Regions from separate parts of the Streptomyces sp. NPDC050546 genome, predicted to be linked through region 1. Evidence: riboswitches for the same ligand, from Rfam matches in the RefSeq annotation. Region 1 holds a riboswitch; each other region holds the start of a gene.
What was found. Region 1 has a riboswitch for cyclic di-AMP ahead of ACIBK5_RS41595 (M23 family metallopeptidase). Riboswitches for the same ligand answer to the same signal wherever they lie in the genome.
Positions count from the first base shown of each region.

Region 2: linked by a shared signal. The riboswitch ahead of ACIBK5_RS13000 (NlpC/P60 family protein) and the one ahead of ACIBK5_RS41595 (M23 family metallopeptidase) in region 1 are both predicted to bind cyclic di-AMP.
Region 3: linked by a shared signal. The riboswitch ahead of ACIBK5_RS10440 (transglycosylase family protein) and the one ahead of ACIBK5_RS41595 (M23 family metallopeptidase) in region 1 are both predicted to bind cyclic di-AMP.

Region 1 is NZ_JBITGX010000028.1:21,630-24,880, reverse strand. It holds gene ACIBK5_RS41610 (MarR family transcriptional regulator) at 1-115, opposite strand, end outside; gene ACIBK5_RS41605 (dihydrofolate reductase family protein) at 213-1,340, shown strand; tRNA gene ACIBK5_RS41600 (tRNA-Met) at 1,424-1,497, shown strand; cyclic di-AMP (ydaO/yuaA leader) riboswitch at 1,792-1,948, shown strand; gene ACIBK5_RS41595 (M23 family metallopeptidase) at 1,960-2,994, shown strand; gene ACIBK5_RS41590 (aldo/keto reductase) at 3,128-3,251, shown strand, end outside.
Region 2 is NZ_JBITGX010000004.1:430,679-433,929, forward strand. It holds gene ACIBK5_RS12995 (hypothetical protein) at 1-168, opposite strand, end outside; gene ACIBK5_RS13000 (NlpC/P60 family protein) at 245-1,423, opposite strand; cyclic di-AMP (ydaO/yuaA leader) riboswitch at 1,432-1,590, opposite strand; gene pcrA (DNA helicase PcrA) at 1,894-3,251, shown strand, end outside.
Region 3 is NZ_JBITGX010000003.1:521,771-525,021, forward strand. It holds gene ACIBK5_RS10435 (transglycosylase family protein) at 44-1,000, shown strand; cyclic di-AMP (ydaO/yuaA leader) riboswitch at 1,229-1,395, shown strand; gene ACIBK5_RS10440 (transglycosylase family protein) at 1,400-2,101, shown strand; gene eno (phosphopyruvate hydratase) at 2,387-3,251, shown strand, end outside.

The DNA.
Region 1 (3,251 bases):
GCATGCCGGCGTCCTGCTGGAGCTGCCGGTCGATCGCGTCCTCCAGGAGCAGTGAGGAGGCGATGTACGCGCGCCAGGCGCGTTGCTCCTCGGGGGTGAGCCAGCGAGTCGTCATGCCGCCAGTGTAGGTTTGTTTCAAACTTGAACCAAGACCCGGCGGGACATGCCCTAGGTCCCGCCCGTCCGCCGTCCCATCCGACCGGGGAGCGTCGATGCCTCACCCGTACGTCCTGCTGTCCGCCGCCGTCTCCCTCGACGGCTATCTGGACGACACCGGGCCCGAACGCCTGCTGCTGTCCGGCCCGGCCGATTTCGACCGGGTCGACGAGGTCCGGGCGTCCGTCGACGCGATCCTGGTCGGCGCCGGCACCATCCGCGCCGACAACCCGCGCCTGCTGGTCAACTCGGACGAGCGCCGCGCCGCCCGTACGGCCGCCGGCCGACCCGAGTACCCCCTCAAGGTCACCGTCAGCGGCACCGGCGACCTCGACCCGGAGGCGCGGTTCTGGCACACCGGCGGCGAGAAGGTCCTGTACACGACCGACCAGGGCGCCGAGCGTGCCCGGGCCCTCGGCCTCGCCACCGACGTGGTCCCCCTCGGTGCCGACCTCGACTGGCGCCGGCTCCTCACCCATCTGCACGACGTACGGGGCGTACGACGTCTCATGGTCGAGGGCGGCGGCCTGATCCACACCCAGCTCCTCACCCAGGGCCTCGCCGACGAACTCCAGCTCGTCCTCGCCCCGCTCTTCGTGGGCGATCCGAAGGCCCCCCGCCTCTTCGGGCCCGGCGGCTACCAGGGCGGCCGGCTCCGGCTGCTGGAGACACGTCGCATCGAGGACGTGGTCCTCATGCGCTACGAACCCACCGCCCCGGGCACCGGCTCCCTCCCCATCGCCGCCGACCACCACTGGCTGGCCCTCGCCTGCGAACTGGCGGACCTCTGCCCGCCGTCGGACACGGCGTTCAGCGTGGGCGCGGTGGTGGTCGCGGCCGACGGCACGGAACTGGCCCGCGGCCACTCCCGCGAGGGCGGCGACCCCCTCGCGCACGCCGAGGAGGCGGCCCTGGCGAAGCTCGACCCGTCCGACCCGCGCCTCGCCGGCGCCACGGTCTACAGCAGCCTGGAGCCCTGTGCCCGCCGCGCCTCCCGCCCCGCACCCTGCGCCCGGCTGCTCCTCGACGCGGGCGTACGCCGCGTGGTCACGGCCTGGCGCGAGCCGGACACCTTCGTCCAGGGCGCCGACGGCAGCGGAGTCCTGGCGGCCGGCGGGGCGGAGGTCGTCGTCCTCCCGGAGCACGAGCAGCGGGCCAAGGCCCCGAACCGTCATCTGCTGTAGGGGCGGGCGAGGGCGGATCCTGCCGCTGAGCACGACGTGGTCAAGAGTGGTCCCGCGGATGGCGTACACTGGAATCACAACGACGCGGGGTGGAGCAGCTCGGTAGCTCGCTGGGCTCATAACCCAGAGGTCGCAGGTTCAAATCCTGTCCCCGCTACTGAAGGCCGAGGGCCGGAATCCGAAAGGGTTCCGGCCCTCGGTGTATTTCTGCTTTCCGCACCGCGGTTACTGCCCGTGAGTGAAGGGCGCCGCTCCGCAGAACAACTGACACGCCGTCAATACCCAGCAGTCACTTGCGGAACGGGCAACTCGCCCGATTTGGGCCGGTCATGGCAGGTAAGTCCGCACGAAAAAGGTTAATGATCAAGTGGAATCGCTGGAATCCACTCCCCGGGTCTATTAACGTTCGATAACGCAGCGCGGTCGTCCCAGCCGTCACAGAAGGCGGCTCCGTGCGCACGCGCCGAATCCCGAAAGGGAACCGGGGAACCACCACTTGGGGTGAATCGGGCGTAAACCGCCGTGGAAGCACGGTCGGTATACGCGCGTAGGAGACCTTCCTGCTCCGAACCCGTCAGCTAACCCGGTAGGCGAGAAGGAAGGAAAGGAGTACGCCCACGTGGCGTCCAACCGGCCTGCCCCCGCGGCCCCGTTCGCGCGGAACGAGCGCGACACCGAAACTTTCGGCTACGGCGGTCAGCGCACCGACGAGGGCCCGTTCCAGGAGTGGAACCCCACCGAGGAATCCATCCGTCCCGTCCGTGGCCGGCATCGCGTCACCAAGCAGCGCGGCGGAGGCCTCGCCCGCAGCTCCACCGTCCTGGGCGTCGGCGTCATAGCCGCCGTGGGCGCGGGCGGCATGGCCAGCGCCCAGACCGGTAAGCCGCCGGTGTCCATCTCCGTGCCGGACCTGCCCTCGGTGGGTTCCCTCATCTCGGACGACGACACCCCCGCGGGCTCCTCCACTCCGCTCAGCGGCCTCGGCACGACGGCCACAGCGGACACCGAGCAGAACTCCTCCGGCGCCGGCGAGGCGCTGCGCGCCCGGATCATGGCCCAGGTCGAGCACCAGCAGGACCAGATCGACACCAAGGCCGCGCAGGACGCCGCCGACGCCGCCGAGAAGGCGGCCGCGGAAGCCGTGGCCAAGGCCAAGGAAGAGGCCAAGGCCAAGGCCGCCGAGGCCAAGAAGAAGGCGGAGGAGGCGGCCGAGAAGAAGGCCGAGGCCGAGCGGCTCGCCGCCCTCGCCAAGCAGTTCACGCTGCCGACCTCCTCGTACACCCTCACCTCGACCTTCGGTCAGGCCGGCGCCTACTGGTCCTCCGGCTACCACACGGGTCTCGACTTCGCCGCCCCCACGGGCACGCCGATCAAGGCGGTGCACAGCGGCACCATCACCGAGGCGGGCTGGAACGGCTCGTACGGCTACAAGACGGTCCTCACCCTCGATGACGGCACGGAGATCTGGTACGCGCACCAGTCCTCCATCGGCGTCAGCGTCGGCCAGAAGGTCAGCACGGGCGATGTCATCGGCCGCGTCGGCGCCACCGGCAACGTCACCGGGGCCCATCTGCACCTCGAAGTTCACTCCGGCGGTTCCAGCAGCGGGATCGACCCGATGGCGTGGCTGCGGGGCAAGGGCCTGACCCCGTAAGCGCCACAAGCCAGTCGAAGCACCGGCAGCCCTGACGACGACCCCCCGACGTCAGGGCTGCCGGTCTTTGGTTTACAGGACCTTTGCGTCCGCTCCGGAATGAGCCGCTCTGGCACGGCCGTTGACGAGAGGCATGACTTCCCTTCGCAAGCTCGGCTCCTCCGACCTCGAGATCTTCCCCCTCGCCCTCGGCGGCAACGTCTTCGGCTGGACCGCGGACGAGGCACAGTCGTTCGCCGTCCTCGACGCGTACACCG
Region 2 (3,251 bases), on a different contig from region 1:
GGCGAACATCAGCCAGGCCGCGCAGGCCAGAACCAGGGCGATGCGTGAGAGGACCTCGTACCCCGCCAGCTCAAGACCGACCGACAGGGTGCCGGTCGCCAGCACGGCGGCACTGGCCGCCGGAGCACGCTGCGCCCACCAGGCGACTGAGGGGGAGGGGCCGGGCATGGGGCCGATGCTAAGAGGCCCCGCGCGCGTTACGGGCAGGCCACGCGCGCGGGGTCACAAAAACCTGCGAGACCGGTCAGGCCGGCCGCACCACGCTGTGGATCGACGACTCGCCGTCGTAGTAGATCGACTCCTCGCGCACGTACGTGCCGGGCTTCGGAGCGTGGATCATCATGCCGTTGCCGATGTAGATGCCGACGTGGGTGACATCGTCGTAGAAGAAGACCAGGTCACCGGGCTGAGCGTCGGCCAGCGGGACCGTGGTGCCGGCGTTGACCTGGTCGTACGTCGTGCGCGGCAGGGTCACCCCGGCGGCCTTCCAGGCGGCCTGGGTGAGCCCGGAGCAGTCGTAGGAGCCGGGGCCGGTGGCGCCCCAGACGTACGGCTTGCCGATCTGGGCGCGGGCGAAGGCGAGTGCCTTCTCGGCCTTGGTGGCGTACGAGGAGTCGGGCGCGGTGGACGACGAGGACGAGCCCGTCGACGAGGAGGAGCCGCTGTCCTGCTGCTGGGCGGCCTCCTGCTGCGCGGCTTCCCGCTCCTTCTGCTGCTCGGCCTGCTGCCGGGCCAGCTCGGCGGCCTTGCGGGCGGCCTCCTCCTGCTTCTCCTTCTCGATCGCCGCGAGCCGCGCCTTCTCCTCGGCGGTCAGCTTCGACAGCAGCTCGCGCGCGTCGGCGAGCTTCCTCTGGACGGTCGCCTTGGCCGTCTTCAGGTCGCCCTGTGACTCGGTGAGCGTCTCGAGGCTCTCGGCGGCCTCCCGACGCTTCTCCATCGTCTCTGACTGCTGGGTGACGTAGTCGTCGACCGCCACCTTCTGACGGCCGGTCATCCGGTCCATCAACTGGGTCTGGTCGAAGTAGTCCTGCGGGGTGTCCGCGAGCAGGAACGTCGCCGTGTCCGGGGCGGAGGCGCCGGTGCGGTACTGGGCGGCGGCGAAGGTGCCCAGTTCCTCCCGCGCCTCGTTCAGCTTCTGGGTGCGCTCGGCGACGTCGTCGAGGAGGGTGTCGACGCGCTTGCGCTGCTTGGCGGTCTTCTCCTTGGCTCCGTTGTACTTCTCGGTCGCGGATCCCGCCTGACGGTAGAGGTCGTCTACCTTCTTCTCGACTTCCTCAAGGCTGGGCTTGTCGTCGGCCTCTGGGGCGGCGTTGGCCGACTGGGACAGCAGGGCCACGGAGGTGAGGGCCGCCGTCGCGAGGGCGGGGGTCCGTATGCCTGCAACGCGCGAACCCGTAGGACGCGACTTGCGGTGCGACGCCAAGGGAGGCGACTCCTTCCATGCTCCGCCTACCGGGTTAGCTGTCGGGTTCGGGCGGGTGGTTCGGAAGGGTTGCCCTACGGCCGTCTCCGGAAAGGGAGTCGGGCCGATTCACCCCGGGGTCTCGGTTGGGTCCCCGGCTCTGGCTGCCGCTGCGGCACGCCGGACTCGGCGGAGGCCACGCGGCCCGGCGACGTTCGCCGGTGGGGGTCGTGTGACCTCCTCGCACGGTAGCCAACTCGTGTGGCCCTTGTGAAGGTTGATGGGTGATATGCCCGATACATTTCCGTGACCTTGCTCATGAGTATCGCCGAGAGTGATCAATCGAGGGGGGTTGGTCACCATTCGGGAGTAATCGTGAAGGCCGTAGCGGCCTGTGATCACGCACACCTGGAGGGTGACAGGGGGCACTTTCGGCGATGTTCTCAGGGCGGCGGCGGGCTGTCAGTGGGGCGCCCTAGACTCGGAGAGCGATGAGCAGCCTCTTTGACGACAGCTTCCTGGCGGACCTCCAGGCCCAGCGGGGCCCCGCGGACGAGCCCCCGCCGCCGCCCGAGGACGATCACGGACCGGAGTCGGTCCCGGACGATCTGTTCGGTGGGAAGTTCGACGTGCCGCCGGACCGCGACGCCTACTACCGGGACGGTGCCGCGCGCCCGCCGGTGGATGCCGCCGCGCTCCTGGAGGGGCTGAACGACAACCAGCGCGCCGCCGTCACACACTCCGGCTCCCCGCTGCTCATCGTGGCCGGCGCCGGCTCCGGCAAGACCCGCGTGCTCACGCACCGCATCGCCCACCTGCTCGCCGAGCGGGACGCCCACCCGGGCCAGATCCTCGCCATCACCTTCACCAACAAGGCCGCCGGCGAGATGAAGGAGCGCGTCGAGCAGCTCGTCGGCCCGCGCGCGAACGCCATGTGGGTGATGACCTTCCACAGCGCCTGCGTACGCATCCTGCGCCGGGAGAGCAAGAAGCTCGGCTTCACATCGAGCTTCTCGATCTACGACGCCGCCGACTCCAAGCGCCTGATGGCCCTGGTCTGCCGCGACCTGGACCTCGACCCCAAGCGCTTCCCGCCGAAGTCCTTCAGCGCCAAGATCAGCAATCTCAAGAACGAGCTGATCGACGAGGAGGACTTCGCGGCCCAGGCCGGCGACGGCTTCGAGAAGACCCTCGCCCAGGCCTACGCGATGTACCAGTCGCGGCTGCGCGAGGCGAACGCCCTCGACTTCGACGACCTGATCATGACGACGGTCAACCTGCTGCGCGCCTTCCCGGACGTCGCCGAGCACTACCGCCGCCGCTTCCGCCACGTCCTCGTGGACGAGTACCAGGACACCAACCACGCCCAGTACGCCCTCGTCCGGGAGCTCGTGGGCACCTCCGAGCACCCCGTCGACGTACCGCCCAGCGCGGACGACCTGCCGCCCGCCGAGCTGTGCGTGGTGGGTGACGCCGACCAGTCGATCTACGCCTTCCGCGGCGCGACGATCCGCAACATCCTCCAGTTCGAGGAGGACTACCCGGACGCGACGACGATCCTGCTGGAGCAGAACTACCGCTCCACACAGACGATCCTGAGCGCGGCCAACGCGGTCATCGAGCGCAACGAGTCCCGCCGCCCCAAGAACCTGTGGACCAACGCGGGCACGGGCGCGCAGATCACCGGCTATGTAGCCGACACCGAGCACGACGAGGCGCAGTTCGTCGCCGACGAGATAGACCGTCTCACCGACGCGGGCGAGGCGAAGGCGGGCGACGTCGCCGTCTTCTACCGCACCAACGCCCAGTCCCGTGTCTTCGAAGAGATCTTCATCCGCGTCGGCCTGCC
Region 3 (3,251 bases), on a different contig from region 1:
CTGCGCCGCGCAGGTCACTGCTGTCTTCGCGAAAGGTCTCCGTATGCTCTCCGGGAACGGTCGGCACCGTCGCCCCCGCCAGGCTCCGGCACTCCTCCTCGCGGCCGGAGTGACCGGCTCCGCCATCGCGATCCCGCTCCTCGGGGCCTCCGGCGCCAGCGCCGCCGACGGCACGACCTGGGACCGGGTCGCGGACTGCGAGACCGGCGGTGCCTGGAGCCAGAACAGTGGCAACGGGTACTTCGGCGGCCTGCAGTTGTCGCAGGAGGACTGGGAGAACCACGGCGGCCTCGACTACGCCCCGAGCGCCGACCTGGCCAGCCGTTCCCAGCAGATAGCCGTGGCCGAGAGAATCCTCGCCGACCAGGGAGCCGGCGCCTGGCGCACCTGCGGACTGCTCTCCGGCCTCGAGCAGGACAAGAAGTCATCCGATTCAAGCGACTCATCCGATTCTTCGGATTCGTCCGGATTGCTCGACTCTCTCGGCTCATCCCCTTCCCCGTCCGACTCGCCGTCCTCCGGCGCGCCGTCGACTTCGCAGGACGAAGGCTCCAAGTCCGACAAGTCGCCCGAATCCGGGGACTCCACCGCGCAGGACCAGGAGCCCGGCAGCTCCCCGTCGGCCACGCCCGAGGGTGGCAAGTCCGACAACTCACGGCAGGGCGACGAATCTTCGGCCCCCGCCGAGACCGGAACGGACACCGGCTCCGGCCGTCACCGCGGCCCCAGCGCCGACGAAACCCGCACGCCCGAGAGCGGCCGTACGGACGAGTCCACCGGCCGTCACGCCTCGCGCGGCGACGAGGGCTCCGACGACGCGTCCGACGGTGCCTACATCGTGGGTATCGGCGACAGCCTCTGGTCCATCGCCGACTCCCTTGACATCAGCGGCGGATGGCACGAGCTCTACGACGGCAACAAGAAGGCCGTCGGTGCCGACCCGAACCTCATCCGCCCCGGTGAGAAGCTCACCGTAGAGGGCGAAGCGGACGGGAAGTAGCTGTTCGGGCAGTGCGGAAACGGGGGCGGAAGTCGCCCCGAAACCGTGCGAGTTCGCGTCATGTTTCGCGGCGAATGTCCCGTTTGATGCCCGTGAGAGATAGATCTCAGAAGCCCTGATCGTCTTTGAAATTCGGCGGATCGCGTGGCTACGGTCGGGACCGCTCGTCACCACGAGCCCCGGCTGCCGCAACGCCGAATCCTGCCAGCGGCCGCACGGGAACAGTCGTCGCGTCAAGCGCCGTAGGCAGGAGCGGGGGACCCAAGGTAGGTGCCCGACCGGCCAGTTGCGCCGGAAGGGCTTGGGGTGAAGCCGTGTCCCGGGAGGGACGCGGCCGGGCAACTCAACCGGCCCGAACCCGACAGCTCACCTCGCAGGCGTCGGTGAGGGGATCCTTCCATGCTGTTTTCCAGCAAGGGCAAGCACCGCCGTCCGTCCAAGGCCAGCCGTGCCATCGCCGTCGCCGGTGTCACCGGCGCCGCTGTCGCCGCCCCGCTGATGGCCGCCGGCGGCGCTTCCGCCGCCACCGCCTCGGAGTGGGACGCCGTCGCCCAGTGCGAGGCCGGGGGCAACTGGTCCATCAACACCGGCAACGGCTACTACGGCGGTCTGCAGTTCTCCGCCTCCACCTGGTCCGGCTACGGCGGCACCAAGTACGCCGCCACCGCCGACCAGGCCACCAAGGAGCAGCAGATCGAGATCGGCGAGAAGGTCCTCGCGGGCCAGGGCAAGGGTGCCTGGCCGGTCTGCGGCAAGGGCCTGTCGAACGCCAGCGGCGGTGGCTCCTCCTCGGACGACTCCGGCGACTCCGGCAGCTCCTCGCAGCAGAGCGAGCAGAGCACCGAGTCCCGCGAGACCCAGCAGCAGCCGGCCTCCCGCTCCGACGAGCGCCCGGCCGCGAAGAAGACCGTCACCACCCCGACCGGCGAGAAGGTCAAGAAGGGCGACGGCGAGTACAAGGTCGTCAAGGGCGACACCCTCAGCTCGATCGCGTCGGACAAGAAGGTCGAGGGCGGCTGGGAGAAGCTGTTCCAGCTGAACAAGGACATCGTCGAGGACGCCAACCTCATCTACCCGGGCCAGCAGCTGCACCTGAAGTAAGCAGCGGCCCTCCGCCCCTCAGGGGGCGGCCCCCGTCCCCACGGGCTCCCCGCTCCGGTGCGTCTTCCCCCCGTACGCACCGGGGCGGGGTTTTTTCTGCCCGGTTTTTCCACAACCGTCTTTGTTCCGTTCGGAAACAATTTACGCTCGGTTCTGTCCATGGGGTGGGCGACCCGGTGGCCGATCGGCCGGAGCCGGTTAGGCTCATGTCGCGAGCCACCACGGCCCGCACCTCGCCGGGTCCCCGCGACCCGCGTACCCGCGTCACATAAGAAGGAGATGCTCGTGCCGTCCATCGACGTCGTCGTAGCCCGGGAAATCCTGGACTCCCGAGGCAACCCCACGGTCGAGGTCGAGGTCGGCCTCGACGACGGCAGCACCGGTCGTGCCGCCGTTCCGTCCGGCGCCTCCACGGGCGCCTTCGAGGCCATCGAGCTGCGCGACGGCGACTCGAACCGCTACCTCGGCAAGGGTGTGGAGAAGGCCGTCCTCGCGGTCATCGAGCAGATCGGCCCGGAGCTCGTCGGCTACGACGCCACCGAGCAGCGCCTGATCGACCAGGCCATGTTCGACCTGGACGCCACCGACAACAAGGGCTCCCTCGGCGCCAACGCCATCCTCGGCGTCTCCCTCGCCGTCGCCCACGCCGCCTCCGAGGCCAGCGACCTGCCGCTGTTCCGCTACCTGGGCGGCCCGAACGCGCACCTGCTGCCGGTGCCGATGATGAACATCCTGAATGGCGGCTCGCACGCCGACTCCAACGTGGACATCCAGGAGTTCATGATCGCCCCGATCGGCGCGGAGTCCTTCTCCGAGGCCCTGCGCTGGGGCGCCGAGGTCTACCACACGCTGAAGAAGGTCCTGAAGAGCAAGGGCCTGGCCACCGGCCTCGGCGACGAGGGCGGCTTCGCCCCGAACCTCGGCTCCAACCGCGAGGCCCTCGACCTCATCCTCGAGGCGATCAAGGAGGCCGGCTACACGCCCGGCGAGCAGATCGCCCTCGCCCTCGACGTGGCCGCGTCCGAGTTCTACAAGGACGGCGCCTACACCTTCGAGGGCAAGACGCGCTCCGCCGCCGAGATGACCGAGTACTACGCCGAGCTCGTCGACGCGTACCCGCTCGTCTCCATCGAGGACCCGCTGTTCGAGG